DNA from 4 places in the Nocardioides aquiterrae genome. Region 2 is predicted to be linked to each of the others. Evidence: riboswitches for the same ligand, from Rfam matches in the RefSeq annotation. Region 2 holds a riboswitch; each other region holds the start of a gene.
The links. Region 2 has a riboswitch for cyclic di-AMP ahead of ABD086_RS11250 (C40 family peptidase). Riboswitches for the same ligand answer to the same signal wherever they lie in the genome.

Region 1: another riboswitch for cyclic di-AMP. It lies ahead of ABD086_RS03730 (C40 family peptidase); the one in region 2 lies ahead of ABD086_RS11250 (C40 family peptidase).
Region 3: another riboswitch for cyclic di-AMP. It lies ahead of ABD086_RS16505 (transglycosylase family protein); the one in region 2 lies ahead of ABD086_RS11250 (C40 family peptidase).
Region 4: another riboswitch for cyclic di-AMP. It lies ahead of ABD086_RS17045 (C40 family peptidase); the one in region 2 lies ahead of ABD086_RS11250 (C40 family peptidase).

The regions. Positions count from the first base shown of each region.
Region 1 covers NZ_BAAAJE010000002.1:251,095-258,837, forward strand. Annotated here, with positions in the region: gene murJ (murein biosynthesis integral membrane protein MurJ) at 1-151, shown strand, start outside; gene ABD086_RS03695 (hypothetical protein) at 509-973, opposite strand; gene ABD086_RS03700 (hypothetical protein) at 1,026-1,253, opposite strand; gene ABD086_RS03705 (DUF3152 domain-containing protein) at 1,800-2,330, opposite strand; gene ABD086_RS03710 (class I SAM-dependent methyltransferase) at 2,656-3,243, opposite strand; gene ABD086_RS03715 (hypothetical protein) at 3,463-3,663, opposite strand; gene ABD086_RS03720 (DUF305 domain-containing protein) at 3,748-4,443, opposite strand; gene ABD086_RS03725 (hypothetical protein) at 4,447-4,749, opposite strand; cyclic di-AMP (ydaO/yuaA leader) riboswitch at 5,174-5,328, shown strand; gene ABD086_RS03730 (C40 family peptidase) at 5,417-6,106, shown strand; gene lnt (apolipoprotein N-acyltransferase) at 6,375-7,743, opposite strand, start outside.
Region 2 covers NZ_BAAAJE010000008.1:40,618-48,360, reverse strand. Annotated here, with positions in the region: gene ABD086_RS11265 (hypothetical protein) at 1-1,752, shown strand, start outside; gene ABD086_RS11260 (ABC transporter ATP-binding protein) at 1,745-2,572, shown strand; gene ABD086_RS11255 (ABC transporter ATP-binding protein) at 2,569-3,222, shown strand; cyclic di-AMP (ydaO/yuaA leader) riboswitch at 3,414-3,563, shown strand; gene ABD086_RS11250 (C40 family peptidase) at 3,567-4,118, shown strand; gene ABD086_RS11245 (hypothetical protein) at 4,128-4,694, opposite strand; gene ABD086_RS11240 (hypothetical protein) at 4,820-5,209, shown strand; gene ABD086_RS11235 (hypothetical protein) at 5,211-6,521, shown strand; gene ABD086_RS11230 (glycoside hydrolase family 6 protein) at 6,534-7,743, opposite strand, start outside.
Region 3 covers NZ_BAAAJE010000016.1:164,076-171,818, forward strand. Annotated here, with positions in the region: gene ABD086_RS16475 (aerobic carbon-monoxide dehydrogenase large subunit) at 1-617, opposite strand, end outside; gene ABD086_RS16480 ((2Fe-2S)-binding protein) at 614-1,090, opposite strand; gene ABD086_RS16485 (FAD binding domain-containing protein) at 1,081-1,959, opposite strand; gene ABD086_RS16490 (phosphoenolpyruvate carboxykinase (GTP)) at 2,014-3,900, opposite strand; gene ABD086_RS16495 (YciI family protein) at 4,123-4,533, shown strand; gene ABD086_RS16500 (RNA polymerase sigma factor) at 4,530-5,747, shown strand; gene ABD086_RS16505 (transglycosylase family protein) at 5,761-6,099, opposite strand; cyclic di-AMP (ydaO/yuaA leader) riboswitch at 6,102-6,257, opposite strand; gene ABD086_RS16510 (calcium-binding protein) at 6,437-7,684, shown strand; gene pgfA (cell envelope lipid trafficking protein PgfA) at 7,656-7,743, opposite strand, start outside.
Region 4 covers NZ_BAAAJE010000018.1:47,675-55,417, reverse strand. Annotated here, with positions in the region: gene ABD086_RS17065 (DEDD exonuclease domain-containing protein) at 1-995, opposite strand, end outside; gene ABD086_RS17060 (hypothetical protein) at 1,103-1,339, shown strand; gene ABD086_RS17055 (NYN domain-containing protein) at 1,336-2,574, shown strand; gene ABD086_RS17050 (hypothetical protein) at 2,616-2,822, shown strand; cyclic di-AMP (ydaO/yuaA leader) riboswitch at 2,997-3,148, shown strand; gene ABD086_RS17045 (C40 family peptidase) at 3,162-4,145, shown strand; gene ABD086_RS17040 (hypothetical protein) at 4,159-5,394, shown strand; gene ABD086_RS17035 (M48 family metallopeptidase) at 5,391-6,626, shown strand; gene ABD086_RS17030 (Flp family type IVb pilin) at 6,682-6,873, opposite strand; gene ABD086_RS17025 (type II secretion system F family protein) at 6,986-7,743, opposite strand, start outside.

The sequences.
Region 1 (7,743 bases), on a different contig from region 2:
CGACAAGATCAGCGCCGGGGTTGAGCTTCTGTTGGTACTCCTGATTGGTTCAACGGTCGCGGTCATGGCCGGCCGCCTGCTCGGTATTGGTGAGATCACCGGAGCCGCGTCGGCGGGCACCCGATTGCATCGCCTCGTGGGACGGCGGTGAACGCTCGCCGTGGCGCAGACGGTGCCGATGGGCTCCTCACCCGCACGGACAGTGCCGGCCCCTGGATCGAATGTGTCGGGCCACCAGGGATGGGCGTCACGATCCTCGAACGCGAACTCAGTGCACCGGTCCTGACCTGACCCAGTGGGCCTGGGCCGCTCCCTCGCCTGCACGGTGGCGCGCAGGTTCACGCGGTCAGCCACGTGAGATGCCAACGGCGGTCGCACCGGCGGCGATTCGTGACCAGGAGGAAGCTCAGGGCCGGTCCGGACCTCATCGCCAAAGTGACCTGGCTGGCAGCGACACTTCGGCCACGAGCACCTCGGTCCCCCGGTCTGGCTCGAACTCTTCTTTCGATCAGGAGCGGCGGGTTGGGCTTCCTTCTGGGGTAATCGCCGATGCGGGCATGCGGCAGGCGATGGTCGCGCGGCGTCGGGCCCACAGCGCATAGCCGAGAAGTCCCAGAGAGCCGATGGCGAGGAGCGGCTGCACCGGGGCGAACCAGGTCAGGGCGCCGGTGACGCCCAGCGCCATCACGACCAGCTTGTTGCAGATCGGGCAGCCGACCGCGAACAGCGAGAGCATACTGCCTACGAAGGTCTTGCCACCCTGGGTCGGCGGGACACGCACTGCGGGGTCGCGGACGTACGTCGCGGCGAGGGCCCCGGTCATGATCGAAGACAATGCCCAGACCGGGTAGTTCCACCACAGGACCGGGGTCATCCGGGTGTACCAGGGCGTTTCGATAATGCCAGTGGGGATACCGATCACAAGCGCTACCGCGATCGCGGCGAGGGTCCCGATCAGGGTACGTCGGAGCACGTTTCTCTCCTCATCTCATCGATCACAAGCACGGGATATGGGTCCCGCGGATTCACTCGGCGGCCGGCTGTTGCTCGGGCTCTCCCGAGGCCGGCTCGGCCGCGGAAGCGGCTTCCTCACTGACTTCACGGTGGTCGGCCCCCGGCCCGGTGTCCTGGGCCGCGCGCGCAAGCCCGTCCGGCACGCGCGCGGTTGCGAAGCGGAACACCAACGCGGCGACGGTGACGAACATCGCAGCGGGAATGCCGACGAAGACCAGCACAATCTGCCACCACGTCACGCCCCAGCCTCCCATCCACTCAACTAAGCCTGATAGTAGCCCGCGCGCCAGGTGCACACCTCGCCGCGCTGCCGGCCGCTCGGCCGAGCAGGTCCTCCATGATGGCGATCTCCGCCACCTGGGCGGTATCGATCTGCCGAGCGAGTTGGATCGCGGCGTCGTTGGAGCCGTTAGACTCCTCCGTCCTGGCCACCTCATTTCCGCCGGTCAGTGGCTTTCAATTTTGGTGAGGACGTACATCACACCCACCATCACGCCGATGGAAACGAGGCCGAGAACCGCAGTCCCGGAACTCATCAGCCCAGCGACGACCAGGCTCACGACCAGGACTCCCGCCGCGATCAACACGAACAGCTTCAGTCGGTGGGCCGAAGGGCCTCGGTTGAGACGTTGGGGCGGCTCTTCATTCCAAATCCTTCCCCGCTGACTCGCCTTGACGAGGGCGGCCCACGGAAGGGGTAAGAACACCCAAGAGCACTGCGAGGAGGCGACGTACGAGTAGCACTGGTTGACCGCTTTCCGTTTCTCCCGCTGGTACAGGCCTGATCACGCATGCGTGACCGCAGGCCAGGGGTTGGCCCGGCAGCCGTCGAGGCCTTTGGTCTGCTGCACCACGACGGGCGCCAGCTCGCCTGGCGAGCCGCAGTCCTCATGGGCGTAGCCGAGCGCGTGGCCGAACTCGTGGTTCACCATGTAGCTCCGATAGGCCTTCAGGTCGTCGCCGTAGGAGTCGGCGCCGTGGACCCATCGCCACGCGTTGAGAACGACGGACTCCCCCACCCGGCAGGAGAGTCGCCCGCCGGTGTCCAGCGGTGCGCACAGCGAGTCCACCGTCTCCGGGGTGGCGAGCCGGACCTGGATCGTCGCACCGCTGTCGACTCTCTGCACCGCTCGCCCGTCGACCGCCGTCCATCCGCGTGGGTCGGCAAGGACGCGGTCGACGATGCGCGCTACGACGGCCGTGGGCATGGGAAGACCGCCCTCAACTCCAACGCTGTAGGTGACGGTTGCGCCGGATCCCGTCGGGTTCGAGGCCCCCTTTGCGATGTCGAAGTTTCCGCTGCCCACCTCGGGCACCCGCACCGGAACGTTGGTTCGGACGGAGTTCCCGGCATCTCCTTGGACCTCTACCCTCGGCGGCGGAACGGATGCCTGCCTTGTCGGGCTGCGGTCGTAGTTGTCGTCGTCGGAGGAGGCTGGTCGGCACTGTCCAGCGCGACCTCGGTCCCGGAAGTGCCCCTCATCCCGGCGACGACCACCGTGCCGGTCAGCACCCCGGCCGCCAGCCCGGCGACGATGGGAGGGGTCCAGCGCCTGAGTGCCGATCGCTTCGCTCGCCGCTTCCCGGCTGCTGCCGCACGGTGCCTGCCGCTCGTTGGATCACCCACGCGGTGTTGCCTGTTCATGCGGGGTCGTCGGTCGTGACCGCCCGGAACCGCATCACATGCCCGGCGAGGGTCGGACGGACGTCGACCTCGAGGAAACCCGCATTCCGGAGGCCCAGGGTGAGCTCTTCCGGCGCAATGATGTGGTGCGGCGAGCGGTCTGCGGTGTGGAGTGCGCGAGCGAGGCGCCTCTTGGTCAGGTCATATCCGACGAAGGCGCCACCCGGTCGCAGTACGCGTGCAACCTCGCGCAGGGCGTCCTTCCAGGCGATGACATGGTGCAGCATCAGGTAGGACGTGACGGTGTCGAAGGAGCCGTCGTCGAACGGCAGCGCGGTCACGTCCGCGGCACCGACGGTCACGTTGGAATGGCCGCCGAGGGCGGACCGCGCTGCCCTGACCATGTCCGCGTCGAGATCGATCGTCGTCAACTGGATGTGCGGGAACGAGCTGGCGACGCCGGCGGCCATCGCGCCACTCCCCCCACCGATCTCGAGAACCTCACCGCTCAGCGACCGGCCACACAGAGCCCATGGCAACACCGCGCGCCGGGCGAACCACCGCCACGGCGCGCTGCGGCAGAAGGCGCTCTCCAGCCCCGACATCACCGGCACGACCCAGGCCCCTGCCTCAGCCTCTCCCGGCGATGTCGCCGGGCGCTTGGGGCGGACCCGGAACGTGGGAACCGGGTGCACAGCAGTTGGAGAGTTCGAACCGCTCGCCGCTGGCGGCAGCGGAGCGCGCCCTGAACACCGGACGCACGCAGCAGAACCAGGTCATCGTTCCCGACGCGGCGAGGACGGCAAGCGGGACGATGAGCTCGCTCACCGCTGCACGGGTCCTGCCTGGGGTTGCTCCGCGCCGGCGTGAGCGCGCAGTTCATCGACCTCGGCCCGCAGGCGCGCGACCTCATCCGGGCTCGCCTGGGAGGGGCGACGCTGGCTGCCGCGCATCATCATCAGCATCATGGCGCCCATCGTGATCGGGCAGACGAGCACGGCCAGCAGGTAGATCAGGTCCGGCATCGGGGGTCCTCCACCATTCAGAAGAGATTACTACTTCGCATAGTAGTCGAGCGATGAGATTCCATCTTCTGGGCCGGCGGTCGACTACTTGAGGAGTTCACGCATCGTCGCGATCTCCTCGGTCTGCGCACGCTCGATCTGGGCGGCGAGGTCGATGGCGTCTTCGTTCTTCCCGTCGGCCTGCTCGGTCTTCGCCATCTCGATGGCACCTTGGTGGTGGCTGATCATCATCGTGAGGAACATCTGGTCGAACTCCGCGCCCGAGGCTCCCTCGAGCTGGCCCATCTCGTCCTCACTCATCATCCCTGGCATCGATCCGCCCATGTCCATCCCGCCCATGTCCGACGGCGCAGGCTGGCCCCAGGCATCGAGCCACGCGGTCATCTGCTCGATCTCGGGGCCCTGGGCGCGCTTGATCTGGGCGGCCAGGTCCTTGACCTCCTGACTCTGCGCGCGGGTATCGGCCAACTCAGCCATCTCAACGGCCTGCTGGTGGTGCGGGATCATGTGGCTGGCGAAGGTGACGTCGGCGTCGTTGAACTCAGCCGACGCGTCCGCGGTGGCGGACGGACTCGACGACGAGTCGTCGCCCATGTTCATGCCGTCCATCCCGCCTCCGCACGCGGCGAGAGTCAGCGTTCCGGCGACGACCAGTGTTGCGGCGGCGAGCTTCCGCTTGATTCTCCCGATCCCACCGCCGGCCTGGACCTGGTGGAACGCGTACTGGAGGCCACAGCCGAACTCGACGGCTGCCCGCTGGCGCGTGCCGGCCTTCACCATGGATCAGCGGTCGAGCGCGCAGGAGACATGTTCGGAGCCGCGATCAACCTTGCCGCGCGAGTCGCGGGTCAGGCAGGAGGTGGACAGACCCTCGCGACTCGTGTGGTCGCGGACGCGGCACGCACCGCCGGCCGTGGCGTCGCATCCCTCGGAACCTTCGAACTCCGCAACGTTGCCGAACCCCAAGAGCTCTTCGCGATCTCGCTCTCCCCCGCCCGGCAGGCCGGCAGCGTCGATCCCGTGTGCCGCATGTGGGTCGCCCACGCCACAGCCGCTGACTTCCTCCGACACGATGACCGCGAGCACTGGTTCTGCTCACTGACCTGCGCGCAGCAGTTCGCCGCCGCTCCCGAGGGCTACACCCAATAGCAGGCGGCCGCCGGTGAGGCCGGCGTCATTGGCCGAGCAAGGCCGTCACCTCGCGTGCACTGGTCGGGTCGACCCACTGGCCTGAAGACGATTCCCCGGCCGTCCACACAGGTAGCGATGCTTCACCCACCATCCCTGAAGCTCAAACTGAGACAGAGAGCGGTGGGTGCGGCGGGCCGGTACCCGGTCGAGAGCCGGACCTTGGACGGCTGCGAGCGACGGCTGCGAGCAACTCCACGATCTGGCCCATGCCTGGCTGCCTCGCGGTGTGACATTTGTGCGGCAAGGACGCATCTACTACCGTGCGTAGGACTCGCCAACCGGCGGGTGCACCTCTGGCGTCGCCGAGACCCGCCGCGCTGGATGTGCGTTGCCTTCAGTTGACGACGGCGGGTGCGGAGAACCCAACTTTGGCGCCTGCAGGACGGGCGCCTCCGGGGTGAAGCCGCCCAGAGCGGCCGGGCACCTCCAGGCCCGAACCCGACAGCTAACTTCGTAGGCGTCCGGAGGATCCATGTCTTTCGTACCCACGCCCATTCGTACCGAACAGCCCCGGCCGGGACGGCACCGTGCCCCCCGCGGAGCGGGTAGCGACACCACCCTGGTGCCCCGCGCCATTACCGGCAGGCACCGTGCCGAGTGCCAGCGCAGCGGCGGGCTACGTGCCCTGGCGACCGGCACCATCGCCGCCGGCCTGGTTGCCGCCCCCGCCCTGACGAGCCCCGCCAGTGCGCACTCCACCTACACGGTGCAGTCCGGCGACACCCTCAGCTCGATCGCGCAGAACGTCGGCAGCACATGGCGAGACCTCTACACGGCCAACCGCGACGTCATCTCCAGCCCCGCCCTGATCTACCCCGGCCAAACCCTGCGGACCAGCGGTGGATCCGCCCGCCAGGCAGCTCCCACCTCGAGCGATGGCGGAGGATCGGCCGCTCATGCGACTGGCTTCACACAGAAGCTCCTGGCCGAGGCGAGCCAACTCGAAGGTGTCCCGTACGTCTACGGCGGCTCGACCCCGTCGGGCTTCGACTGCTCGGGCTTCACCCAATACGTCTTCGCGCAGGCAGGAAAGTCGATCCCGCGAACCTCGTCGGAGCAGGCCGCAGCGGCGACGCCGGTCTCGGGCGACGACCTGCGCCCGGGTGACCTGATCTTCTACTCGCCCGGCGGGTCGGTATCGCACGTGGCGATCTACGCCGGCGACGGCATGGTCTGGGAGGCGCCTGCCTCGGGCGGCCAGGTGCGCTACGCGCCCATCTGGGACGTCGCCCGCTCCTACGGTCGCTTCTGAGGCCGCGCCCGGCACTTGGGCGGCGCAGAAACGCAGGTCTGAACCGGCCTGGTCATCGCAGGCCACCCGACGCTGCTGTCGCTGCCTCCCAGTCCGAGAGAGGGCTGGGAGGCACGGGCAGCGACGCGCCTCTCCGTTGCAGCCAGTCACCGAAGGGAAGACGGACCCACAACGTCGGTGCCCCACCAGACCCGTACGATCGCGTCGCCTGTGGCCGCGCCGTACAGCTCAAGCGCACGCTGAACAAGTAAGAGCGCGCACCCCAGAGTCAGCGGGCCCGACACCGGCGCACACCGACGAGAACGGCACCCAGCGCAACCAGGAGCGACCCGCCGCTGACCATCGGTCCCATCCGCACCGCGACGGTCTCACCGGAGGCGAGGGGGACGTCGGCCACCAGCACCTCGGTGCCCCGCGTGCGGCTCTGGGTCACCACCGAGCCGTCGGGACCGATCGCGCCACTGATCCCATTCGTGGAGGCGACGACCACGCTGCGTCCGGTCTCGAGGGCCCGGGCCCGCGAGATGCCGAACTGCTGGGCGCGCTGAGCCGTGCCGGTGAACATCGCGTTGCTGGTCTGAACGACGACCAGGTCGGCGCCTTCACGAACCTGCTCGGGCAGCACGTCATCGAAGGCCACGTCGAAGCAGATCGCCATCGCCACCGATGTCCCGGCAACCTCAACAGGCGGTTGCGGCCCGCCTGCGATCATGTCGCGCGGGATCTCGGCGAGCCGCGGACTGATGCGCCCGAGGACACTCCGGAAGGGGATGTATTCCCCGAACGGGACCGGGTGACGTTTGGTATACCGCTCCCCCGGCCCCGTAGCGGGATCCCAGACGATCCCCTGGTTGAGGACGCGCCGTGGGTCCGCATCATCCACCATCGCCCCGACGAGGATCGGTCGCCCGATCGCCTCGACGGAGGCTTCGATCGCGTTTCGTGCTTCTGGGTCGCCGAACGGGTCCACGGCGGTCGAGTTCTCGGGCCAGATCACCAGGTCCGGCGCCGGTTCCTCCCCCGCCCGCACGCGGGATGCCAGCAGCTGGGTGGCCACCTGCTGGCTGCGGGTGACCTGACGGTGATGGGCGACCAGATCCTTCCCGTCGCCCGGGACACCGCCCTGGATGATCGCGACGGTCACGGTTCGAGACCTGTCGACCAGCTCGGCCAGTACGGCCGGCAAGACCGTCAGCGCGAACACCGCGGCGAGGACGACCGCCCACCTGCGCGACGGGACGCGCAAAGTCGCAGACTCGAGCACCGCGGCGAGGAGAAACCCGAGGAGAGCGAGCAGCAGACTGGTGCCGCCGATGCCAACGAGTGGCAGCAGCTGCGCCCAAGGCGTGTCCACCACGGCCATCCCGAGACGACTCCACGGGAAGCCGCCGAACGGCCACTCCCCACGGAGCACCTCGACGGCCGACCAGAGCGCGGCACTCCACACGGGCCACGCACGCAGCCGGCGGACGAGAACCAGCCCGCAGCCGAGGGGAAGGAACCACAGCCCCTGGACGAGGCTCAGCGCGAGCCATGCGCCCATGCCGATCGAGGGCCACAACCACGCGAGCGTGGTGAGCATGAAGGCGATGCCGAAGACGGTCGCGCGGCGGGCAGCGCGCCACGCGGTGATGTCC
Region 2 (7,743 bases):
GGGCAGGTGCTGGCGGCCCTGCTCCTCGTGGCCGCCTGGATGCTGCTCGGCCTGAGCCGGCGCCGGGAGCAGCTGCTCGCCAGCGGCCTCGGCCTGCGCCCGCTCGAGCTGACCCTGCTCGCCGCCCTCGAGGCGCTGCTCGTCTGTGCCGTCGCCGTCCCCGCCGGCCTGGCGCTGGCCCGGCTCGGCGTCGTCACGGCCGGCCCGCCGACGCCGGCCGACACCTCGGTCACGCGGGACCAGGTGGTGCGCGCGGCCACCGGGGCGGGCGCCGGGCTGCTGCTGGTCGCCCTCACCGCCGCGGCCTCCGCGCTGGCGACCGACCGCCTGGACCGGGTCTCCCGGTTGGGCCGCGGCCGGGTCGCCGTGCCGTGGGGGACCGCGCTCACCGTGGTCACGGCCGTCGTGGCGTTCTCGGTGCTCACCGTGGGCACCACCGACCGGGCCACCACCCCGCTGACCACCGCGTTCCCGTTCCTCGTGGCGGCGACCGTGGCGATGCTGGTGATCCGCGGGACCGCCTGGCTGCGCGCCCGCCGGGCCACCCGCGCGCGTCCCGGCACGCCCAGCTGGCTGGCCGCCCGGCGCACCGGCCCCGTCGTCCGCGAGGTCGTCGCCCTCGCCGCGGTCGTCGCGGTGGCGCTCGGGCTGTTCGCCTACACCCTCACCGTCCGGCGCGGCATCGACGAGGGCGTCGCGGACAAGACCGCCGCGCTGGCCGGGGTCGCCACGACCATCGAGGTCGCGGAGGACTTCCGGGCGCAGGGCGCCGACCGCGCCGTGCTGCCGCCGCTGGACGGCACCACGCTCGTGTGGCGCCGCAACGTGGGGCTCCCGCCCGGGGAGATCCAGGTCCCGCTGATGGCGATCGACCCCACGTCGTTCGCCGGGGTCGCCGACTGGGGCGGCTCCGGCGACCTCGACGCCGGCCGCGCGCTGGTGCCGCGGCTGACGACCAGGGCCAAGGGGCTCCCGGCGATCCTGGCCGGCGACACCCACCTGCGCGCCGGCGACACGACCGTCATCGACCTCGACAGCGTCTCCACCGTGCCGATGTTCGTGCTCGGCGTCGTCCCGGCGTTCCCGGGGTCGGAGACCGAGCCGGGCACCGTCACGGTGGTGCTGGACAGCCGGCGGCTGTTCAAGCTGGTGCCGCCCGACCTGGACCCCCGGCACAAGGGGGCGTCGATCGACAAGCCGGGCGCGCTCACCTCGCTCGTGTGGAGCCGCGAGCCCGCCAGCGACCTGCGCGGCCGGCTCGCCCGCGAGGACGTCGCCACGGACGGCGTGGTCGAGACCGCCGCGGCCGCGCGGATCGAGAACGGGCTGGTCGCCGCCACCTGGGCCGCCGGCTACGCGCTCGCCCTCGGGGCGGTCGTGCTCGCGCTCGCCCTCGCCGCGGGCCTGGTGCTCGCGCTGCGGCTCGCCGACCGCGACACCGTCTCCGACGTGCTGCTGGGCCGGATGGGCTACCGCTCCGGCGACCTGGCCCGGGCGCGCGCCTGGGAGCTGGGGTACGCCGTCGCGACGGCTGTCGTCGCGGCGGTGCTCGCCGCCGCGGTGCTCGTGCTCGCGCCCAGCAGCATCGACGCCGCCGCCGGCATCCCGCCGCTCACGCACCCGCGCCCCGAGGCCTCCGACCTGCTCTGGCTGCTGGGCGTGCTCGCCGGCCTGGTGCTGCCGGCCTGGCTCGCCGGCACGCTGCTCACCCGTCGCCGGCCCGCCGCGGAGGTGCTCCGTGCCGGTGAGTGACACCCGGGCCACCGTGTCGTGCGAGGACCTGGTCAAGGTCTTCCGCTCCGCGACGGGGGAGACCCACGCGCTGCGGGGGCTCGGGCTCGAGCTCGAACCCGGCGCGCTGACCGTGGTCGCCGGCCCGTCCGGCAGCGGCAAGAGCAGCCTGCTGACGCTGCTCGGCGCCCGCGACCGGCCCAGCGCCGGCCGGCTCACCGTGCTCGGCAGCGACGTGGGCGGCGCCTCGACCCGCGAGCTGCGCGGGCTGCGCCGGCGGCGGATCGGGTTCGTGCCGCAGCGCTCCTCGAGCGCGGTGTTCACGCACCTGTGCGCCGCCGACCAGCTCCGCCAGGTCGCGTCCTGGCGGGGCGCCGCCCGCCACGACCCGGACGCGGCGCTCGACGCGGTCGGGCTCGGTGACCGCGCCCGCCACCGCCCCGAGGCGCTCTCCGGCGGGGAGCAGCAACGCCTCGCGGTCGCGATGGCCCTGGTGGGCCGGCCCGCCCTGGTGGTGGCCGACGAGCCGACCGCCGAGCTCGACCACGCGAACGCCGACCGGGTCATGGACGCACTGCTCGCGGCCGCGGCCGCCGGCTCGACGGTCGTGATCAGCAGCCACGACGACCGGATCACGCACCGCGCCGACCGGCTGCTCCGGCTGCGGCACGGCGTGCTGTCGAGCGAGACCGCCGGCCGCCGTACCGCCGCCGCGGTCATCGACGCGACCGGGCGGCTCCAGCTCCCGCCCGAGGTGCTCGAGCTGTTCCCCGACCGCCGGGTGGTGGTCGACGCCGACGGCGACCAGGTGCGGCTGCGGCGACCGGAGGAGGACCGATGAGCGGGCTCCGGGTCGTCGAGGTCGGGCACGGGTACGGCGCGGGCGCCGGCCGCGTCGAGGTGCTGCACGACGTCAGCCTCGCCGCGGCGCCGGGGGAGCTCGTCGCCCTGGCCGGGCCGTCCGGGTCGGGCAAGAGCACCCTGTGCCACCTGGCCGCCGGGTTCGAGCGGCCCGATCGTGGCGAGGTGGCCGTGGACGGCGTCCCGACCGCCGGCGTCACCGACTGGGCCGTGGTGGCCGTCGTGCCGCAGCAGCACGGGCTGCTCGCCGGGCTCAGCGTCGAGGACAACGTGTGCCTGCCGGCGTACCGCGCCGGCGTCGACCCCACCGCGGCGTTCTCGGCGCTCGCCGAGGCCCTCGACCTGGACGCCTTCACCCGGCGCGGCGTCCGGGAGACCTCCCTGGGCGAGCAGCAGCGGACCGCGGTCGCGCGGGCGCTCGTGCTGAGTCCCCGGGTCGCCGTCCTCGACGAGCCGACCGGCCACCAGGACGACGACCACGTGACCCAGGTGGTCGCCGTCCTCGCGGCCGCCGCCCACGCCGGCTCCGCGGTCCTGGTGGCCACCCACGACCGGCGGGTCTGGGAGGTCGCCGACCGCGTCGTCCGCCTCGACGAGGGCCACGTGGTGCAGGGTCGACACCGGGCGTGACACCGGGCGTGACACCGGGCGCGACACCGGTGTAACTGTGTGATCTCCGTCCAACCGGGTCACGATTCCACGCGGGGGGTGTGGCCCAGGCCACGGGATCCGCGGTCCGGCGACTCGTGATCGCGTGAATTCCTCGGCTAGCGTCCCCGATCGCCCGGGCACGCCGAGTCCTGCCACCCGGGCGACCGAACCCGAGACATCAGCACAGGCAGGAGTGGGGGACCCACTTCCGCGGCCGCAGCACCTCCGGCGGCCGCTCGGGGTGAAGCCACCGACCGGTGGCCGGGCACCTTCTCGCCCGAACCCGACAGCTCACCTCACAGGCGTGGGAAGGAAGCATCCGCATGCCCACCCTGCACTCCCTGCGCTCCGGCGCGCTCCGCGTGCTCGCCAGCGGCGCCCTCGCCGTCGGCCTGCTCGCCACCGCACCGACCACCTCCGAGGCCCACGGCGCCACCGCCCACCACGCGGCCCACCACCAGAAGAAGGGCCACAAGCAGGCCCCGTCGGCGCCGTCCGCGCGCCGCGTCGGCAGCGCGATGAGCGTCGCGGTCCACCAGAAGGGCGACCCGTACCGCTACGGCGCCTCGGGCCCGAACGCGTTCGACTGCTCCGGCCTGACCTACTACGCCTTCCGCAAGGCGGGGTTCAAGCACATCCCGCGCACCTCGTCCGCGCAGGCGCACTTCGCCAAGCACATCAAGCGCAGCAACATGAAGCGCGGCGACCTGATCTTCTTCTACGACGGCGGCGGCGTGTACCACGTCGGCGTGTACGCCGGCTTCAGCCACGGGCACCGCTGGGTGCTGCACGCGCCGTACTCCGGCACCCGGGTGCGCACCGACAAGCTGTGGACCGACAAGTGGTACCCCGGCACGCTGCGCTACCGCCGCTGAGGACCCTGCCTACTTCCACTGGAAGGTCGGCAGCACCTGCTCGACGACCTGGGTGCGCTCGGCCGCCGGGACCTTCTCGTTGAACGAGAAGACCAGGGAGACGATCCGGTCGTTCCAGATCGCGCCGTACTCGTCGATGTAGCGGGATCCGCCCACCCAGCCCGCGACGTGGTAGGCGGGCCGGCCGTCGAGCTCGGCCACCGGCAGCAGCTTCGGCTTCCTCGGGCTCGGGTCCGAGGCGATCCGGGTGTGGCCGAGCTGCTCGGCGTCCTGGTCCGACCCGAACGCCTCGATCTCGCCCAGCGACACCCAGGCGAGGTGGTCCGGGCTGTCCGCGGACGTCTCGCCGCTGACGATCGTGCGGCCCCGGGTCCACGCCTCCGGCGCGACCACGGTGCTGTTCGGCTGGGTCAGCCGGATGCCGGTGGCGACGTCCGCGCTCGGGCTGGACGCGGACCCCGACGGGTCCGTCGAGCCGCTCGAGGGCGCCGGGGTCGGGGCCGGGTCGTCGCTGCCGCCGCAGCCGGCGAGCAGGGCGAGCGCCGCGAGAGCGGCGGGTACGGCGGTGCGGCGCATCCATCAGCTCCTGGGTCCGAGATGTTTGCAGCGAATCTAGTCGATGAGGTTTCGTGTCCCGGGCGGCCGGGGTAGGGGGCTGCTGAAGCTGTCGACCTTCAGTTCGGGGGAAGGAACACGTTCAGATGGAAGCGCTGGACATGCTCGGGGTGCTGCAGCTGCCCGAGGACCTGATCGACGAGGTCCGGGGGATGCTCGGCCGGAACGCCGACGAGCTCGAGCAGAACAACGTCAATCCGATCGGCGCGGTCTTCGGGGGGTCCGAGGCCGGCGCGCAGCTCGGCCACCACAGCAGCGTCGCCCAGCAGCACGTCGCCAAGGCCGTGCTGCAGATGGCCGCGGGGCTGCGCGGCTACCGCGACAACCTGTCGAGCTTCACCGACAACATGGTCGACACCGACGTGTCGAACGCGACCGCGCTGAACGGCATCGCGGAGTCGACCTCGTGCGTCGCGGCGCCCAGCTTCGAGACCAACAACTCCTGCTCCCTTCCGCTGTCGACGGAGGGGGACTGACGTGGCCGCCGGACCGCAGCGCGCGCGCCTCGACCAGGCGCTGAACGGCGCGACGCCCGAGACGATCGCGACCCACGCCGACGAGTGGGAGAAGTGCCAGCGCATCCTCGGCCAGATCGGCTTCGCCCTCGCGACCGCCTCGCCCGAGGTCAAGGAGCGGATCGGCGGCAAGACCGGTCCCGCGATCGACGCGGCGTTCCAGCGCTCCGCCCAGAAGATGGGCGACAAGGCCGCCGAGCTGGTCGACGGAGCTCAGGCGCTGCGCAACGCGGCCGACGTCATCACGGCGGCCCGGGCGGAGCAGGCGAACCTGCAGAGCCACCCGCTGAGCGAGCCGCCGCCGTACCAGCGGCCGACCGGCCAGCCGACGCCGCAGGACATCCAGGCCGAGGCCCAGAACCGGCAGGCGCACGCCGACTACCAGGCGGCGTACGCCGACCAGGAGGAGCGCGCGCGCAAGCAGGCCGACGCGATGGACCGGGTCTTCGGGCACTCCACCGCCACGATGAAGAAGATCCACGGCGAGCCCGACCCGCCGCCGAAGCACGTCAACGGCGGCGGTGCCGGCGGGAGCGCCGGCGCCGGTGGGTCCGGCGGCTCCGCGCCCGCGGGTGGGGGCGGCGGTTCGCACTGGCAGACGTCGTCCAACCCGACCTGGCACCCGCACCAGCCGCAGCACCACGACCAGTCCAACCCCGACTCGGGCATCGACTACGTGCCCGGCGACCCCGGCACCGACCCGGGCACCGATCCCAGCTCCGACCCCGGCGGTGCGCCGCAGGGCGGGGGCCCGTTCGACCCGGCCGGCGTCCCGGCCTCCGGCGGTACGCCGGGCGTCTCGGCGGGCGTGCCCGGCGCCTCGGCCGGCGGGCTGACCGCGGGGACCGGCCTCGGCCTCGCGGGTGCCCCGGCGGGCGGCGCGGCGGGCGGCCTGCTCGGCACCGGCCTGACCGCGGGCGGGATCCGCGGCGGGGTCACTCCGGTCGTCACGAACCCCGGCACTGCCGCGGGCGGCGTGCGCGGTATCGGCGCCACGTCACGCACAGGCGTCTCGGGTGGCGCACTCGGCCGCTCCGGCGGGCCCGCGGTCAGCTCGGGCGCCACTGGGCGCGCGGGCTCCGCGGCGGCGACGGGCCGGCGAGGGACGACCGGCGGCAGCCGGGGTGCGGCCGGCGGCCGGGGCACCGGTTCGGTCGCGTCGGGTCGCGGTGGCCGCGGCACGGACGACCGGAAGGGTCGCAAGCGGGATCTCTTCGACACCGAGGACGAGTGGGTCGAGGACGAGGACGCCGCCCCCGGCGTACTCGACTGACCCGACCGACCGCTACGTGCCCTTCGCCGTGAACGGCTCGTAGGGCGAGAACGTCCAGGTCTTCAGCAGCCGGCTCGCGAAGTCCGGGCTGAACTTCGTGCCGCCCTGGCCCTGGTCGGGCAGCCACGGCCGGCTCACCCACAGGTAGGCGTCGACGTACCTGGCCGCGGCCTTGTTCACCTCGGCGCCGAGGTCCCAGGCCGGGTTGTCGACGTCGGTGGTCGGCGGCACGCCGAGTGCGGTGCAGGGCGTGCCCTGGTTCTTCTTCGTGCAGGGGTCGATCTCGCCGGGCGGGGTGTAGGGCTGGTGCGAGCCCGGCGGGTTGATCTCCTTGCCGGCGAACGGCTGGCCGTTGTCGGAGGTGTCGATCACCGCGTGCTTGTTCTTCAGGCCCATCGCGGCCAGCGCCTGGGAGACCTTCTGGGCGAAGAGGATCTCGCGGTCCAGGTAGTTCTTGTGCGAGACGTCGAGGGAGAAGCCGCGGGCGTACTCCACGCCGCACAGCTTGAGGAACTTCGCGACCGGGGCGACCTTGCCCAGCGCCCAGTCCTCGGAGCCCATGTCGACGTACACGCTCACGTTCGGGCCCGCGGCGTCGAGCGTCTTCGACGTCCAGGCGAGCATCCGCGCGGGCAGCAGCGCCTGCTTCCGGCCGACCTTCGGCTTGAGGGTGTGGTAGGCCTTCCACGCGAAGAAGCCGTCCGGCTGGAGCACCACGGCGACCCGGTTGTCCCCGATCGCCCGGGCCACGTTGGTGACGTAGCTCTTGTACGACGCCTGCTCGGCCGGGGTCGGCAGCCGCTGCAGGATGCTGGCCTTGCCCTCCCACGGGAACATCCGGAACAACGTCAGGATCGTCAGCCGCTCCGGGTCGCCGGCCTGCGCGCCCTCGATGTAGTCCTTGGTCTGCTGGTACACCTGCGCGTCGGGGATCCAGTTGCCGAAGAACTTCGCCTTGTGGATCATCGCGATCGGCGCGAGCTTGTCGGGATAGCCCGCGGCCCGCCACCCGATGACGGCCTGGTCCTGCAGGCCGGTGTACACGCCCCACTCGCGACCGGCCAACGGGTTCGACGGGTTCGCGGACTGCACGGTCGTCACCGGTGCGATGTAGAGCTGCTGCGCTGTGGAGACCGTCGCGCTGTGGCTGGCCACGACCGTGGCCCGCACGCCGACGTCGTAGGTGTGCCCGACGACCAGGCCGGGGTCGGTGATCGTGTAG
Region 3 (7,743 bases), on a different contig from region 2:
TAGTCGGCGACCGCCCCGCAGGTCTCCAGCGGAGCCGGGTGCACCCGCGGGAACACCAGCTCCTGCCGGACCACCACCTCGGCCCGGTCGAAGACCGCGGCGGTCTGCGCCGCGTCGCCGGTCTCCCAGTCGAAGCAGTGGTTGTCGGCCTTGCCGGCGACGTCGTCGCGGATCAGCGGCGCGTCCGGGTCGAGGGCCCGGCGCACGTCGACGACCGGCTCGAGCACGTCGTACTCGACGTCGATCAGCTCGAGGGCGTCCCGGGCGGCATAGCGGTCCTCGGCGACGACGAACGCCACCTCCTGGCCCTGGAACCGGACCTTGTCGGTGGCCAGCACCGCCTGCACGTCGCCGGACAGCGTGGGCATCCAGGCGAGGCCGCGCTCGGCGAGCATCGCGCCGGTGACGACCGCCCGGACCTTCGGGTGCGCCTCCGCCGCGAGGGTGTCGACGGACAAGATGCGGGCGTGCGCGACCGGCGACCGGAGCACGGCGAGGTGCAGCATGCCGGGCAGCGTGATGTCGTCGAGGTACCGGCCGCGCCCGCGCACGAACCGCCGATCCTCCTTGCGGAGCATCCGGCCGTGCCCGACCGGGCCCCGGTCGACGGTGATCACGCCTCGATCCTCCCCTCCGGGTGGTCGGCGGCCCAGCGCACCGACCGCACGATCGAGGCGTAGCCGGTGCACCGGCAGATCTGGCCGGAGATCGCCTCGCGGATGTCGTCGTCGCTCGGGTCCGGGTCGCGGTCGAGGAGGGCGCGGGCGGACATCAGCATCCCCGAGGTGCAGAACCCGCACTGCAGCCCGTGACACTCCATGAAGCCCTGCTGCACCGGGTCCAGCACGCCGTCCTGCTCGAGCGACTCGACGGTGTCGACGTCGTGGCCGCCGGCCATCGCGGTGAGCACGGTGCACGACTTGACCGGCTCGCCGTCGTACAGGACGACGCAGCTGCCGCAGTTGCTGGTGTCGCAGCCCCAGTGGGTGCCGGTGAGGCCGAGCTCGTCGCGTAGGAAGTGCACGAGCAGCAGCCGCGCCTCGACGTCGCGGGTGACCGGCTCGCCGTTGACGGTCAGCGTCACCTCCACGCCACCACCCGCTCCCAGGCCGTGCGCAGGGTACGCCGGGTGAGCTCGCCGGCCAGGTGGCGCTTGTAGTCCGCGGTTCCCCGGCTGTCGGTCACGGGACGGCAGCTGGCCGCGGCGATCGCCGCCGCCTCGGCCCAGGCGTCCGGTCCGGGCGCCCACCCCCGCAGCGCCTCCGAGATGGCGGGGATGCCGGTGGTGTTCGGGCCGACCGCGGCCAGGCCGACCCGCACGTCCGCGATCGTGCCGTTGTCGTCGAGCCAGAGCGCGGCGCCGGCGGCGGTGACCGCCCAGTCGCCGGCGCGGCGGTCGACCTTCGCGTAGGCGCTGCTGCCGTGGGGACGGACCGGGATGCGCACCTCGGTCAGGATCTCGTCGTGCCGGACGACGGTCTGGTACGGCCCGAGGTGGAAGTCGTCCATGGACACCAGGCGCTCGCCGTCCGGGCCCCGGATCACGCAGCTCGCGTCCAGCGTCGTGCACACCGAGGACAGGTCCTCGGACGGGTCGGCCTGGCACAGCGCGCCGCCGAGCGTCCCCCGGTTGCGCACCGGCGGGTCCGCGATCACGCGCTCGGCGTCGCGGAAGATCGGGCAGACGCTCGCCAGCTCGTCCGACTCGAGCAGCTCGCGGTGCCGCGTCATCGCACCGATGCGCACCTCGGTCGGAGCGATGTCGACGTAGCCGAGCTCGTCGTGCAGGTCGTTGATGTCGACGAGGTACTCGGGGTTGGCCAGGCGCAGCTTCATCATCGGCAGCAGGCTGTGCCCGCCGGCGATCAGCCGCGCCTCGTCGCCGAGTCGCGAGAGCAGCCCGATCGCATGCTCGACGCTGCTCGCCCGCTCGTACTCGATCGGGGCCGGGACCTGCACACCGCCGATGCTACGGGGGTCCCACCCGCCCGGGTGGGGAAACCGACGCCCAGATCAGCGTGGCCCCGCCTCCAGGCGCTCCTCCTCCTGGCGCTCGTACTCGAGGCGGTCGGCCTCCAGGCCCGCGGCCACCCGCCGGTGCGCCTCCCAGATCTCCTCGGGGAGGTTCTGGAACTCCCGCAGGTGCGCCTCGCGGAAGCCCATCTCCTGGCACCAGCGCTCCAGGTCGAGGGCGAGGATCACGTCGAGGTCCTCGTCGTCGATCTCCAGGCCGTCGAGCCGGAGCTCCTCCTCGAGCGGGAGGACGCCCACCGGGGTCTGCCGGCCGGAGACCAGCCCGTCCTTGAGCTCCACCAGCCACAGCAGCGCCCGGAGGTTCTCCCGGTAGCCCGGCCACCGGAAGTGGCCGTCCTCGGGGTCCCGCTGGAACCAGTTGACGTGCGCGAAGATCGGCGGGTCGGTCGCCCGGCCGATGATGTCCAGCCAGTGCGCGGCGTAGTCGCCCTCGGAGTAGGCCATGAACGGACGCATCGACATCGGGTCGTAGCGCAGCTGCCCGTCGACGCCCTCGGCGGCGAACGTCGCCTCCGCGCCGAGCGTCAGCCCGTCGTACACGCCCTCGGCGATGTCGTGGATCGCCCGGACCAGCGGCTCACGGTCGCTGGTGCGGCCGCCGAAGATGATCGCGTCGATCGGCACGCCGGCCGGGTCCTCGAAGTTCGTCGCGACATTCGGGACGTTGGCGAGCGTGGTCGTGAACCGGCTGTTCGGGTGGGCCCACGGCGACTGGTCGTCCGGGTCCCGCTCGGAGATCAGGTGGCCCTTCCAGTCGCGCCAGCCGGCGACGTCGGCCGGCGGGTGCTTGGTCTTGCCCTCCCACCAGACCTCGTGGGTGTCCTCGTTGTAGGCCACGTTGGTGAAGATCGCGCCGCTGCCGGGCCGGATCGCGTCCAGCGCGGTCGGGTTGGTCTTCTCGTTGGTGTCCTTGGCGACGCCGAAGACCCCGTTCTCGGGGTTCATGCCGTAGACCCGGCCGTCATCGGGGTTCACCCACAGCCAGGCGATGTCGTCGCCGTAGAACTCCACCGTGTAGCGGTCGCCGAGCGCGTCGGGCGCCAGCGTCATCGCGAGGTTCGTCTTGCCCGAGGCGCTCGGGAAGCCGCCGCAGACGTGGTACCGCTTGCCGGTCTCCTTGTCGACGATCCCGAGCAGCATGAACTGCTCCGCGAGGAACGCCTTCGACGCCCACCCGTCGTAGCAGGCCTGCCGCAGGCCGTGCGCGATCTTGCCGAGCAGCGCGTTGCCGCCGTACGACGAGCCGAAGTGCAGGATCGTGCGCTCGTCGGCGACCGTCACGAAGTAGCGCTGGTCGTGCGGCGTGCCCTGGCCGAGGTTCTCCAGGTCGCCGGTCACGTGGACGGCCCGCACGAAGCTGTCCGGGTCCTCGAGGTCGTCGAGGTACTGGGCGCCGACCCGGGCCATCCGGATCATGTGGAGGACGACGGTGCGCGAGTCGGTCAGCTCGACGCCCGCGGCGTACCGCTCGAGCGGCGAGCCCGGCGGCGCCATCAGGTACGGGACGACGTACATCGTCTTGCCCGTCGACGCCCCGCGCATCAGGTCCACGAGCAGCGGCTTCATCTCGGACGAGGGCCGCCAGTTGTTGTAGACGCCCTTGTCCGCGGGGTTGCTCGTCGCGACGATCGTGCGCTCCTCGGAGCGCGCGGTGTCCTTGTGGAAGCTGCGGGAGTAGTAGAGCCCGTCGCCGGCCGGCTGCAGCTCCCCGGCGTCGAGCGCCTCCGCCAGCAGCCGGGCGTCGTCGGCGGCGCCGACGACCTCCACCCGGTCCGCTCCGGTGATCTCCGCCCAGTGTGCGACGTACTCGCGCACACTGGCGTTCTTCAGACCTGCTTCGTCGAGAGCCTTCTCCACGTCGACCATGAACTGCACACCTTTCGGTCCGCTCGCCCGGTGCCTCGCACCGTACCCAAGTCTTTCGTTCCGCTCACCCGCCGGGGTAGGGACGTAAGTCACCCGCGGGCGGGCACTGCCGGGATCGGTGACCGCCGGCGATGTCGATCCGGGGCCCTCCCCGTTCGACCCACCCGTGAGAGGGTCCCGAGAGGAGGACCCGGAGCTTCGCAGGAGAACACCGTGAAGTACATGCTGATCATGCGTTCGACCGACGAGTCGGCGGCGGCGATGCAGGACCTCGACTTCGAGGAGGTCATCGCGACGATGGGCCGCTTCAACGAGGAGCTGATCAACGCCGGGGTGCTCGTCGCGATGGACGGGCTGGACGACCCGGCGGAGGGCGTCGTCGTCGACTACTCCTCGACGCCGCCGGTCGTGACGGACGGGCCGTACGGCGAGACCAAGGAGCTCTTCGGCGGCTTCTGGGTCCTCGACGTGGCCTCGAAGGAGGAGGCCGTCGAGTGGGCGAAGCGCGCGCCGCTGGCGGGGCCGGGCATGAAGGCGGAGATCCGCCGGATCCCGACCATCGACGAGTTCCCGCAGGACAACTCGTGGATCCAGCGGGAGCGGGCCTGGCGGGAGCGCACCGGCCAGCTGTGACCGGGACCGGGCGCGAGGCGGTCGAGGCGGTGTGGCGGATCGAGTCCGCCCGCATCGTCGGGGCGCTGGCCCGTTCCACCGGCGACTTCAGCCTCGCCGAGGACGTGGCCCAGGAGGCCCTGGCGCAGGCGCTGGTCAGCTGGCCGCGCGACGGCGTACCCGCCAACCCCGCGGGCTGGCTGCTGACGACCGGCCGCCGGCGCGCGATCGACGCGTTCCGGCGCCGGTCGGCGCTGGACGAGCGGTACGCCGCGCTGGCGCACGAGCCGCCGCGGGAGGAGGCACCGGGCGACGACCTGCTCGCGCTGATGTTCATCGCCTGCCACCCGATGCTGTCCCGGGAGGCGCAGGTCGCGCTGACCCTGCGGGTGCTGGGCGGCCTGACCAGCGACGAGATCGCGCGCGGGTTCCTGGTCCCGACCGCGACCGTGCAGGCCCGGATCACCCGCGCGAAGAAGACCCTGTCGGCCGCCCGGGTCCCGTTCGAGGTGCCACCGGACGAGGAGTGCCGGGCCCGGCTCGGCCCGCTGCTGAGCGTGCTCTACCTGATCTTCACCGAGGGCTCGTCGGCCACCTCCGGGGAGGAGCTGATCCGGCCCGACCTGGCCCGCGAGGCGATCCGGCTGACCCGCGTCCTGGTCACGCTGCTGCCCGACGAGCCCGAGGTGCACGGGCTGCTGGCCCTGCTCGAGCTGACCGCCGCGCGCTTCCCCGCCCGGCTCGACGCGGACGGCGACCCGGTGCTGCTCGAGCAGCAGGACCGCCGCCGCTGGGACCGGGAGGCGATCCGCCGCGGCCGGGCCGCGCTGGCGCAGGCCGGCCGGGTCGGCCGCGGCCTGGGGCCGTACGGCGTCCAGGCCGCGATCGCCGAGTGCCATGCGGTCGCCCCCTCGGTCGCCGAGACCGACTGGCAGCGGATCGTGCTGCTCTACGAGGCGCTCGGCCGGATCGCCCCGTCCCCGGTCGTCGAGCTCAACGGCGCGGTCGCGCTGTCGATGGCCCGGGGGCCCGCGGCGGCGCTGGCCGTCGTCGACGAGCTCGTCGCCGGCGGGTCGCTGGCGGGCTCGCACCTGCTGCCCAGCGTGCGCGGCGAGCTGCTCGGCCGGCTCGGCCGCACCGACGAGGCGCGCGCCGAGCTCGCGCTCGCCGTACGCCTGTGCGGCAACGCGCGCGAGCGCGGGCTCCTCGAGCGGAAGATCGCCGCGCTGGGCTGACCGTCCTGGTCCCTCAGCGGACGCCGATGCGCGCCGAGCAGGCCGGCCAGGCGCCCCAGCCCTGGTGCTTCTTGATCCGCTCGGCGATCCGGATCTGCTCGGCCCGGCTCGCCCGGCTGGGGAGCGAGGCGAGCTTCCTGCCGCCGTACCCGCGCCAGGTGCCGAGGCTGATCTGGAGGCCGCCGTAGTAGCCGTTGTGGGTGTTGATGTGCCAGCGACCGCCCGACTCGCACTGGGCGAGCCGGTTCCAGGTCTTCCCGCTGACGGCGTCGGCCGGCGCGTCGAGCGCCAGGACCGGAACGAGCGTGGACGCCGCGAGCGCGGCGGCCGACACGAGGGTGCGCATGCGCATGAGAGATCTCCAGCGAGCGCCGGCGAGGTGAGCTGTCGGGTTCGGGCTGGAGTAGCCCGGCCACGGCCGTGGTGTCCGGCCGTTGCTTCACCCCGAGGGCCGCGGTGCGGCCCGTGGAACGTGTGGTTCCCCCGCTCCTGCCCGAGCGTCTTCCGTCGATGTCCGGCCTCCGGCCGGGCAGGACTGGGCGCGCACGGGGACCGTCCCGCAGGAACGCGGGACCCCACGACGGTAGGCAGACGCCCGAGCGCCGCCCAACCCGGCGGCGGTGTGAGGCTGCGCACCCGTCCGGCGATTCGTGATGCAACCAGGACCCCGGCTCGGGCGTACCGGGGGCATGAAGCTGCGTCTCGCCCTCCCCGTCTCGGCGCTCCTCGCCGCCACCCTGGCTCCACCCGCGCCGGCCCAGGCGGCGCCGCCGTCCTGCCACGGCGAGCGCGCCACGATCGTCGGCACGGCCGGTGACGACCGGCTCACCGGCACCGCCGGCCCGGACGTGATCGTGGCCCGGGGCGGTGACGACGTCGTGGCCGCCGGCGGCGGCGACGACCTCGTCTGCGGCGGCGACGGCGCGGACCGGCTCGCCGGAGGTCCGGGCGACGACCGGCTGTTCGGCGAGCGAGACGGCATCGGGACCGACCGCGGCGGCAGCTACCGGATCCCCGACGAGCTCACGGGCGGTCCCGGCAACGACGTGCTCGACGTCGGCTCCGACGGTCGCCGGGTCGACCAGGACGGGGGCCACGGCAGCGTGACGTACGCGACGGCGGGCGGGCCCATCCGGGTCGACCTCGACCGAGGCACCGCCCGAGGTGCAGGCCGGGACCGGATCGTCCCGATGGCCGGCCTCGAGGTCGTCGGCTCGGCGTTCGGCGACCACCTGGCCGGCGGGGCCGGCCCCGACCACCTCGTCGGTGGCGGAGGGGACGACACGCTCCTCGGCCGCGGTGGCGCGGACCTCCTCCTGCCGGAGGGGTACGACGCGCCGCACCGCAACGACCGCGACACGGTCGACGGGGGGCCGGGGAGGGACACGATCCTCGCCCGGTTCGGCAGGGACGTGCTGCACGGCGGCAGCGGCGACGACCAGGTCACCACCTGGTCGTCGAAGCCCAGCGAGGTCTACGGCGACGCCGGCGACGACGTCGTCGAAGGCGCGGTCACGCAGGGGCGCGGCTTCGTGCTCGACGGCGGCGAGGGGGACGACCGCGGCTACCTGGGCCGGCCCGCGCGCACGATCCGTCCCGAGGACGACCCCGGCCCCACGATCACGGTCCGCGAGGCCGACGGCGTCGTCGAGCGGGAGGGCGAGCAGGTCGGGACGCTGCTCTCGGTCGGCGACCTCGAGCTCGCCAGCCGGCTGCGGTGGGTCTACCTCGGGACCGAGGACGCCGACGTCGTGACGGGCGGCTACTACTGGCCGTTCCGCGCCGAGACCTTCGGCGGCGACGACGTCGTCACGGGCTCGGGCGAGCGGGACCGGATCGACGCCGGGGACGGCACCGACCGGGTCGTCGGCAACGAGGGCCGCGACACCTGCCTCCACGCGGAGGACGTCACGAGCTGCGAGGTGCTGACGGAGTAGCCGCTGCGGCGACCTGCTCCGGTCCCTCCTGTCCGACCCGGCGGCCGCGGCGGCCGAGC
Region 4 (7,743 bases), on a different contig from region 2:
ACCAGCGACAGCCGCGGCCAGGGCTCGCGGGTGAGCTTGATGAAGTGCACCTTCTCCGGGAACCGCGAGCGCCGGTTGTAGCGCGGCTTGTGCTCGGCGATCAGCCGCAGCTCGCGCACCTCGGCCTCGAGGGCGGTTGCGCACTCGATGCCGTCGACCCGGCTCGCGATGCCGACCATCTCGCCCATCCGGGACCGGGTCTCGGAGGCGGTGAAGTAGGACCGGACCCGGCTGCGCAGGTCGCGCGAGGTGCCGACGTAGAGCACCCGGGCGCGCTCGTCGCGGAACAGGTAGACCCCGGGCGCGTGGGGGAGCGCCTCGGCGAGATGGCGCTTGCGGCGCTGCGCGGCGGTGACCCGCGAGGAGAACGTCTGGAGCTCCTCGAGGGTGTGGACGCCGAGCCCGCCGAGCCGCTCCATCATCCCGTGCAGGACGTGCACGGTGGCGCGGGCGTCCTCCAGCGCCCGGTGGTTGGGCGTCACCGGCGAGCCGAACGCCTTGGCCAGCGAGGAGAGCTTGCAGTTCGGCGCGTCGTCGCGGGTGATCACGCGGCGGGCGAGCTTGGCGGTGTCGAGCACCTCGAACCGCGGCCACGCCCGGCCCTGCTGCTCCGCGAAGTGCTTGAGGAAGCCGACATCGAACGGCGCGTTGTGGGCGACCAGCACGGTGCCGGCCGCGAACTCGAGGAACGCCGGGAGCGCCGACTCGATCGGCGGCGCGTCGGCGACCATCCCGTTGGTGATGCCGGTCAGCACCGCGATGAACGCCGGGATCTCGGTGCGCGGGTTGACCAGCGTCTGGAACTCGCCGAGCACCTCGCCGCCGCGGACCTTCACGGCGCCGATCTCGGTGATCATCGCGCCGCCCTCGGCCGAGCCGCCGGTGGTCTCGAGGTCGACCACGCAGAACGTGATGTCGCGCAGGGGACGGCCCAGCTCGTCGAAACTGCGTTGCGACTCCCACCGGGAGGTCGCACGCTGGGCGCCGCTGATCATGTCCTCGACGCTAGATCGGCCCACCGACAATCCCCGGGACGACGCGCGGGTCGCCCCGGTGACCTGCCCATTGACTACGCTCGGGGCCACCGCGAGAGAGGAGCGTCATGAGCACTGGCCTTCCCGACGACCAGCGCTGGCGCTGCGCCGGCTGCGGCAACCTCACCCGCTTCGACGTCACCCGCACCCGCCGGACCACCGAGTTCTGGCACTTCGACCTCGCCGGCGACCACCGCGTCGAGGAGACCGACGTGCGCGACGAGGCGGTCGAGCGGGTCACCTGCCGCTGGTGCGGCCGCTCCGATGCGATCGAGCTCGTGCCGCGCCACCAGCCGGCGCCATGACCGAGGGGGGAACCGGGCCGGGGCTCGCGGACCTGCCCGAGCCGGTCCGCGTCCGGGTCGTCGCGCTCACGGCCGACGTGCTGCCCGACGTACCGAAGCTGCCGCCGGCGGTACGCCGGGTGGCCGGCTTCGCACCCGCGCGGCGGGCCCGGCTGGGTGCGACCGCCATCTCCGAGGCGCTCGCGGACGACGAGCTGCGCGAGCGAGTCGGCACCCAGCTGGCGGCGCGCCCGGGCCCGGACCCGGCCGACGCCGTGGGCGACGCCGCGCACCGCTGGCTCACGCGTGCCGAGGGCTGGGAGGAGGCGCTCGCCGACGCGGTGCGCCGGGTCGCGGAGCGGCCCGAGCCCGGGAACGACCGTGCGGAGCGGGAGCTGGAGCGGCTGCGGGCCCGGCTGGCGGATGCCGAGCAGTCGGTGCGCGAGCAGCGGGCGGCGCACAAGGCCCAGCTGGACGAGGTCAAGGCCGAGAACGCCGCCCTGCGGCGCAAGCTCGGCGACACCCGGCTCGCCGAGAAGGACGCGCGGACGGCGGCCGAGGAGGCCGCGGCGGCCGAGCGCGCGGCCGGGGAGCGGGCCGCCGCGCTGGAGCGGGAGAACCGGCGGCTGCGGTCCCAGGTGGAGCGGCTGGAGGAGGAGGCGCGCGAGGGGCGCCGGGACGCGCGGTCCGAGCGCGACGAGGCGACGCTGCGCGCCCGGATCCTCCTGGAGACCGTCATCGACGCCGCGACCGGGCTGCGCCGCGAGCTCGCGCTGCCCCAGGTCAGCGGCGCGCCGGCGGACCGGGTCGAGGCCGACGTCGCAGAGGCCGGCCACCGGGTGCCGGCACAGGCGTCGCTGGAGCAGTACCTCGCGATGCCGCGGGCCCGCCTGGTCGTGGACGGCTACAACGTCAGCAAGGCGGCCTGGCCGAGCTCGTCGCTGGAGGCCCAGCGCGCCCGGCTCGTGCGGTCGATCGCGCCCCTCGTCGCGCGCACCGGAGCCGAGACGACCGTGGTGTTCGACGCCGCCGAGACCGACCACCGGCCGCCGGTGCCCGCGCCCCGCGGCGTCCGCGTCCTCTACAGCCCGCGTGGCGTGATCGCCGACGACGTGATCCGCGAGCTGGTGGCCGCCGAGCCCGAGGGGCGGGTCGTCGTGGTGGTCACGGCCGACCGGGCGGTCGGGCGCGACGTGGCCCGGGACGGCGCGCGCGTCGTCCCGCCCGAGGCGCTGCTGGACGTGCTCGGCCGGTGACCGTCGGGCCGCTGTCGGTGGGCCCTGTCACCGTTCCTGGCATGACGACGAGAATCGACTGCGACTCCTGCACGGTGCGGGGTCTCCACTGCCACGACTGCGTGGTGACGGTGCTGCTCGGGCCGCCGCCCGAGCTCAGCCTCGACGACGACGGCGCCCGGGCGCTCGACGTCCTCGCCGCCGGTGGCCTGGTGCCTCCGCTGCGGCTGGTCCAGCCGGTCGACGGACCCCAGGTGGAGTCCGCCTGACCGTGACCAGAGTGACCGATGTGACGTCTGTGACAGGTCACGGCAAAGTAACGGAGAAACGCCGAGCGACTTCGGTTGAAAGTTTGGCCGTCGGGCGATGTCGCCGTTAACGTGTGGCACTCAGGTGGCCGGACCGTGGATCACTCGGATCCTCGCGGCCACCGCGCTGAGTCTCGGTCCGGTTCGCCGGTCCGGGAGCCGGGGAACCAACCGGTGGCCGTGCTCGGACGACCACCACTGGGGTGAATCCTCCGCCTGAGCGGAGGTAGGGCAAACGTTGTGCCCGAATCCGTCAGCTCACCCGGTAGGCGTACGACGTAACAAGGAGAGCGCCACCTCGTGCTGAACGCCCGGAAGCGACTCGTCACCCTCGTGTCCGGTAGTGCCCTCATCGCCGCCGTGGGATTCATGCCCTCGACGCCGGCGAACGCCGAGCCCGACATCAAGGACGTCCAGGCCCGGGTGGACCGGCTCTACCACGAGGCCGAGCAGGCCTCGGAGCGCTACAACGACGCCAAGCTCGAGCTCACCTCCCTCAAGCGCGACCTCGGCCTCCTCAAGGCCGACCAGGGCCGGCAGGACGACCGGCTGGAGCAGGTCCGGCGCCAGGTGCAGGACTCCGTCATCCGCCAGTACGAGGGCCAGAACCTCTCCGCGATGGGCCAGGTCGTCCTCTCCGACGACCCGCAGAAGTTCCTGTCGCAGCTGTCCACGATGTCGGCCTACAACGACATGCAGGACCAGCTCTTCGACGACTACGCGACCGAGCTGAAGTCCCTCGACATCCGCAGCGACGCCACCGCCAAGCGGGCCGCGCAGGTCGCCACGCTCGAGGAGAAGCTCGGCGCCGAGAAGGCGACGATCGACAAGAAGCTGGCCGAGGCGAAGACGCTGCTCGGTGAGCTGCAGGCCAAGGAGCGCCAGGAGATCCTCTCCCGGGGCTCGACGACCCGCACTCCCGAGGTGTCGGCGTCCGGGCGGGCCGCGGCCGCGGTCAGCTACGCGATGGCCCAGGTGGGCAAGGCCTACGTCTACGGCGCGGCCGGCCCCAACGCCTTCGACTGCTCCGGCCTCACCATGATGGCCTGGGCGCAGGCCGGGGTGTCCCTGCCGCACTCCTCGAGCGCGCAGTACAGCTCCGGTCCGCACGTCGCCGAGAGCGACCTCCAGCCCGGCGACCTGGTCTTCTACTACAGCCCGATCAGCCACGTCGGCATGTACATCGGCAACGGCCTGATCGTGAACGCCGAGAACCCCAGCTCGGGCGTGCGGGTCACGGGCCTGCACTCGATGCCGTACGTCGGAGCGGTTCGCCCCGGCTGACACACTGGTACGCGTGAAGACCGGTCGTCCCCTCTGGTGGGTGGCCGGTCTTTCGCTGTGCCTGCTCGTCGCCGTCGGCCTGGTCACCTGGGTCGCCGTCGACGACCAGCCCTACGTCGCGCCCACGCCGGCCGCGTCGACCGGGGGCAGCCCGTCGCCGGCGCTCGCCACCGAGGCGCTGCGCTCGTTCGAGCGGGCGGTCCGCTCCGGCGACGAGGACGCCGCCCGCGCGCTCGCGCCGGCGGACGACGCGGCGGCCGCGGACCGGCTGGCGGGGATCGTCGCCAACGCCCGCGCGGCGCGGGTCCGCGACTTCACGCTGCGCTACGTGGACGCGGAGGGCGCCTACGCCGACGGCACCTGGCAGGCCGCCGCGGACGCCACCTGGCAGTTCGAGGGGTTCGACCGGGCCCCGGCGCACGCCGAGGTCCTCGTCGGCCTGCGCGACGACGGCGGCCGGGTCGCGATCACCGGGTTCGGCGGCGGCGACCGGGTCTCCCCGCTGTGGCTCTCCGGCCCGCTGGAGGTCCGCCGTACGCCGCGGACGCTCGTGCTCGTCGACGGCTCGGCCGCGGAGGCGCGCGAGTACGCGCTGCGGGCGCGGACGGCGGTGCCCGTCGTCCGCCGGGTGCTGCCGGACTGGCGGCGTGGCCTGGTCGTCGAGGTGCCGGCGTCCGAGGACGACCTGGACCGGGCCCTGGACGCCGACCCGGGCACCTACGACCAGATCGCCGCGGTCACCACCTCCGAGGACGGGCAGCTGACGCCGGACGCGCCGGTGCACGTGTTCGTGAACCCGGACGTCTTCGGGGGTCTGCGTCCCACCGGCGCGCAGGTCGTGATGAGCCACGAGGCCGCGCACGTGGCGACGGGGGCGTTCGTCAGCCCGATGCCGCTGTGGATCCTCGAGGGCTTCGCCGACTACGTCGCGCTGCGCGACGTCGACCTGCCGGTCGCGAAGTCCGCCTCCCAGATCATCGCCGAGGTGCGCAAGGACGGCGCCCCGCGGGCGCTGCCGTCCGCCGACGACTTCGGCACCCGGACGCCCGACCTCGGGGCGACGTACGAGAGCGCCTGGCTGGCGAACCGGCTGCTCGCGCAGCGCGGCGGTGAGGCCGCGCTGGTGCGGTTCTACCGAGCCGTCGACCGCGGCACCCCGGTCGGACCGGCGCTGCGGGCCGAGTTCGGGTTGGGCGTCCCGGCCTTCACGCAGCAGTGGCGGACCCTCCTGCAAGACTTGGCGGGGTGAGGAGTCCGGACCGTCGGGTCGCCCTGGTCGTGACGGCGGTCGGTGGCGTCGCGTTCGCGGTGCTCGCCGCCGTGCTGGTGCCGTGGCACCCCGTGCCGGGTGGCATGCCGGCGCCGGTGCCGGCGTCCTCCGTGCTCACCGACGAGCAGATCCGGCGGGCCGAGGACTACGCCGCGCTCGCGCGGGCCTGGGGCTGGAGCTCGCTGGCGGTCTCGCTGGTGGTCGCCTGCGTGCTGGGCTTCTCGAGCTGGGGCCGCCGGATCGTCGCACGGCTGCCCGGCTGGTGGTGGGTGCGCGTGGTGCTCGCGGTCGTCGTGGTCGCGCTGGTCGGCCGACTGGCGACGCTGCCGTTCGCGGTGCTGGCACGCCGGCACGCCCTGGACTACGGGCTCACCACTCAGGACTGGTCCGGGTTCGCCCGGGACGTCGCGATCTCGTTCGGGGTCTCGCTGGTGGTCACGTCGGTGCTGCTCGTGGTGCTCGTGGGCTGCGCCCGGCGCTGGCCGCGGGCCTGGCCGGCCGTCGCCGGCGCCGTCCTCGGCGGGTTCGTGCTGGTCGCGTCGTTCGGCTACCCGATCGTCGTCGAGCCGCTCTTCAACAGCTTCAGCTCGCTTCCCGACGGCGACCTGCGCACCAAGGTCTTCGCCCTCGCCGACCGGGAGGGCGTCCCGATCGACGACGTCCTGGTCGCCGACGCGTCCCGGCGTACCACCACGCTCAACGCCTACGTCTCCGGCTTCGGCGACACCCGCCGGGTGGTGCTCTACGACAACCTCGTCGAGGACGTGCCCGAGGACGAGACGCTGTCGGTGGTCGCGCACGAGCTGGCCCACGCCAAGCACGACGACGTGCTGACCGGGTCGCTGCTCGGCGCGGCCGGCGCGGTGTTCGGCGTCGGCCTGCTCGCGCTGCTCGTCGGCGCGGTCGGTGAGCGCCGCGGCGTCCGGATGCGCGACCCGGAGGTGGTGCCGCTGGTGCTCGCCCTGGTGGCGATCGGCACGCTGCTGTCGGCGCCGGTCCAGAACGGCATCAGCCGGCACATCGAGACCCGCGCGGACGTCGAGGCGCTCGAGGCGACCCACGCCCCGGGCGCCTTCGAGGCCGTGCAGCGCCAGCTGATGCTGCGCTCGCTCGCCGACCCCACGCCGCCGGCCTGGTCGCAGTTCTGGTTCGGCTCGCACCCCACCGGCCTGACCCGGATCGCGATCGCGCGGCAGCTGGCCGAGAAATGACCGATGGCCGCGGACCTCATGGGTCCGCGGCCATCCCGGTTGCTGGGTTCGTCGTCTACGGCGTCCGGTCGATCGAGTTGCTCGTGTCGGTGAACAGCCCGGTGATGGCCGGGCCGAAGATGACCATCGCCGCGACGACCGCGGCCGCGACGGCGAACACGAGGAGGCCGTACTCGACGGCGCTCGCACCGCGCTCGTCCATCCGGGCGCGGTGAGCCTCGACGATGATCCTCAGGTACTGCAACATGTGATTCTCCCTCCCACCTGTGCTGAGGCCCCCACGGGGCGGGGCCTGCATCAGAGTCACCGTTCCCCGGTGTGGACGGGTCGAAGCACTGGTCCGGACCACCTCGCCGGCCTCAGCCGAGGTGGTCCAGCATCGACAGCGCCGCGGGACCGAGGACGACCACGAACAGGCAGGGCATGATGCAGAAGATCAGCGGCACGGTGATCTTCACCGGCACCTTCTGGGCCTTCTCCTCCGCGCGCTGGCGCCGCTTGACCCGGATCTCGGACGACTGGACCCGCAGCACCTGGGCGATCGGGATACCGAGCTGGTCGGCCTGCACCATGGCACCGACGAAGACACGCAGCTCCGGAACGGTGGATCGGTCGGCCAACCCGCGCAGGGCGGCGCTGCGGCCCTGGCCGAGCTGCATCTCCCGGATCATCCGGGACAGCTCGTCCGCGAGCGGGCCCTCCGTGTTCCGTGCGACCTGCTGGACGGCGGCGTCGAAGCCGAGCCCGGCCTCGACGCTGATCGTGAGCAGGTCGATGGCGTCGGGGAGGTCCCGACGGATCCGTTCGGAGCGGTCGTAGGCGCGCTGGTACAGGAGCAGGCCGGGGGCGTAGAACCCGAGCGCGGCGCCCGCGATCGCGAGCACCGCCCGCAGGGGCAAGGATGCGCCGACGAGGAACCCGAGGACCGTAGCCACGACCAGCCCGACGAGCGCGCCGATCACCGTGCAGGTGAGGACCCGGTCGACCGTCCACCCCGCTGGGTTCCCGGCCAGGTCGAGGCGGTGGCGGATCCGCTCCGGTGCGTCCTTGCCGGCGAGCCGGCGGCCGAGGCCGCGGAAGCGGTCCACGGCCGGGTCGAGGACCCGCTCGCGGAACG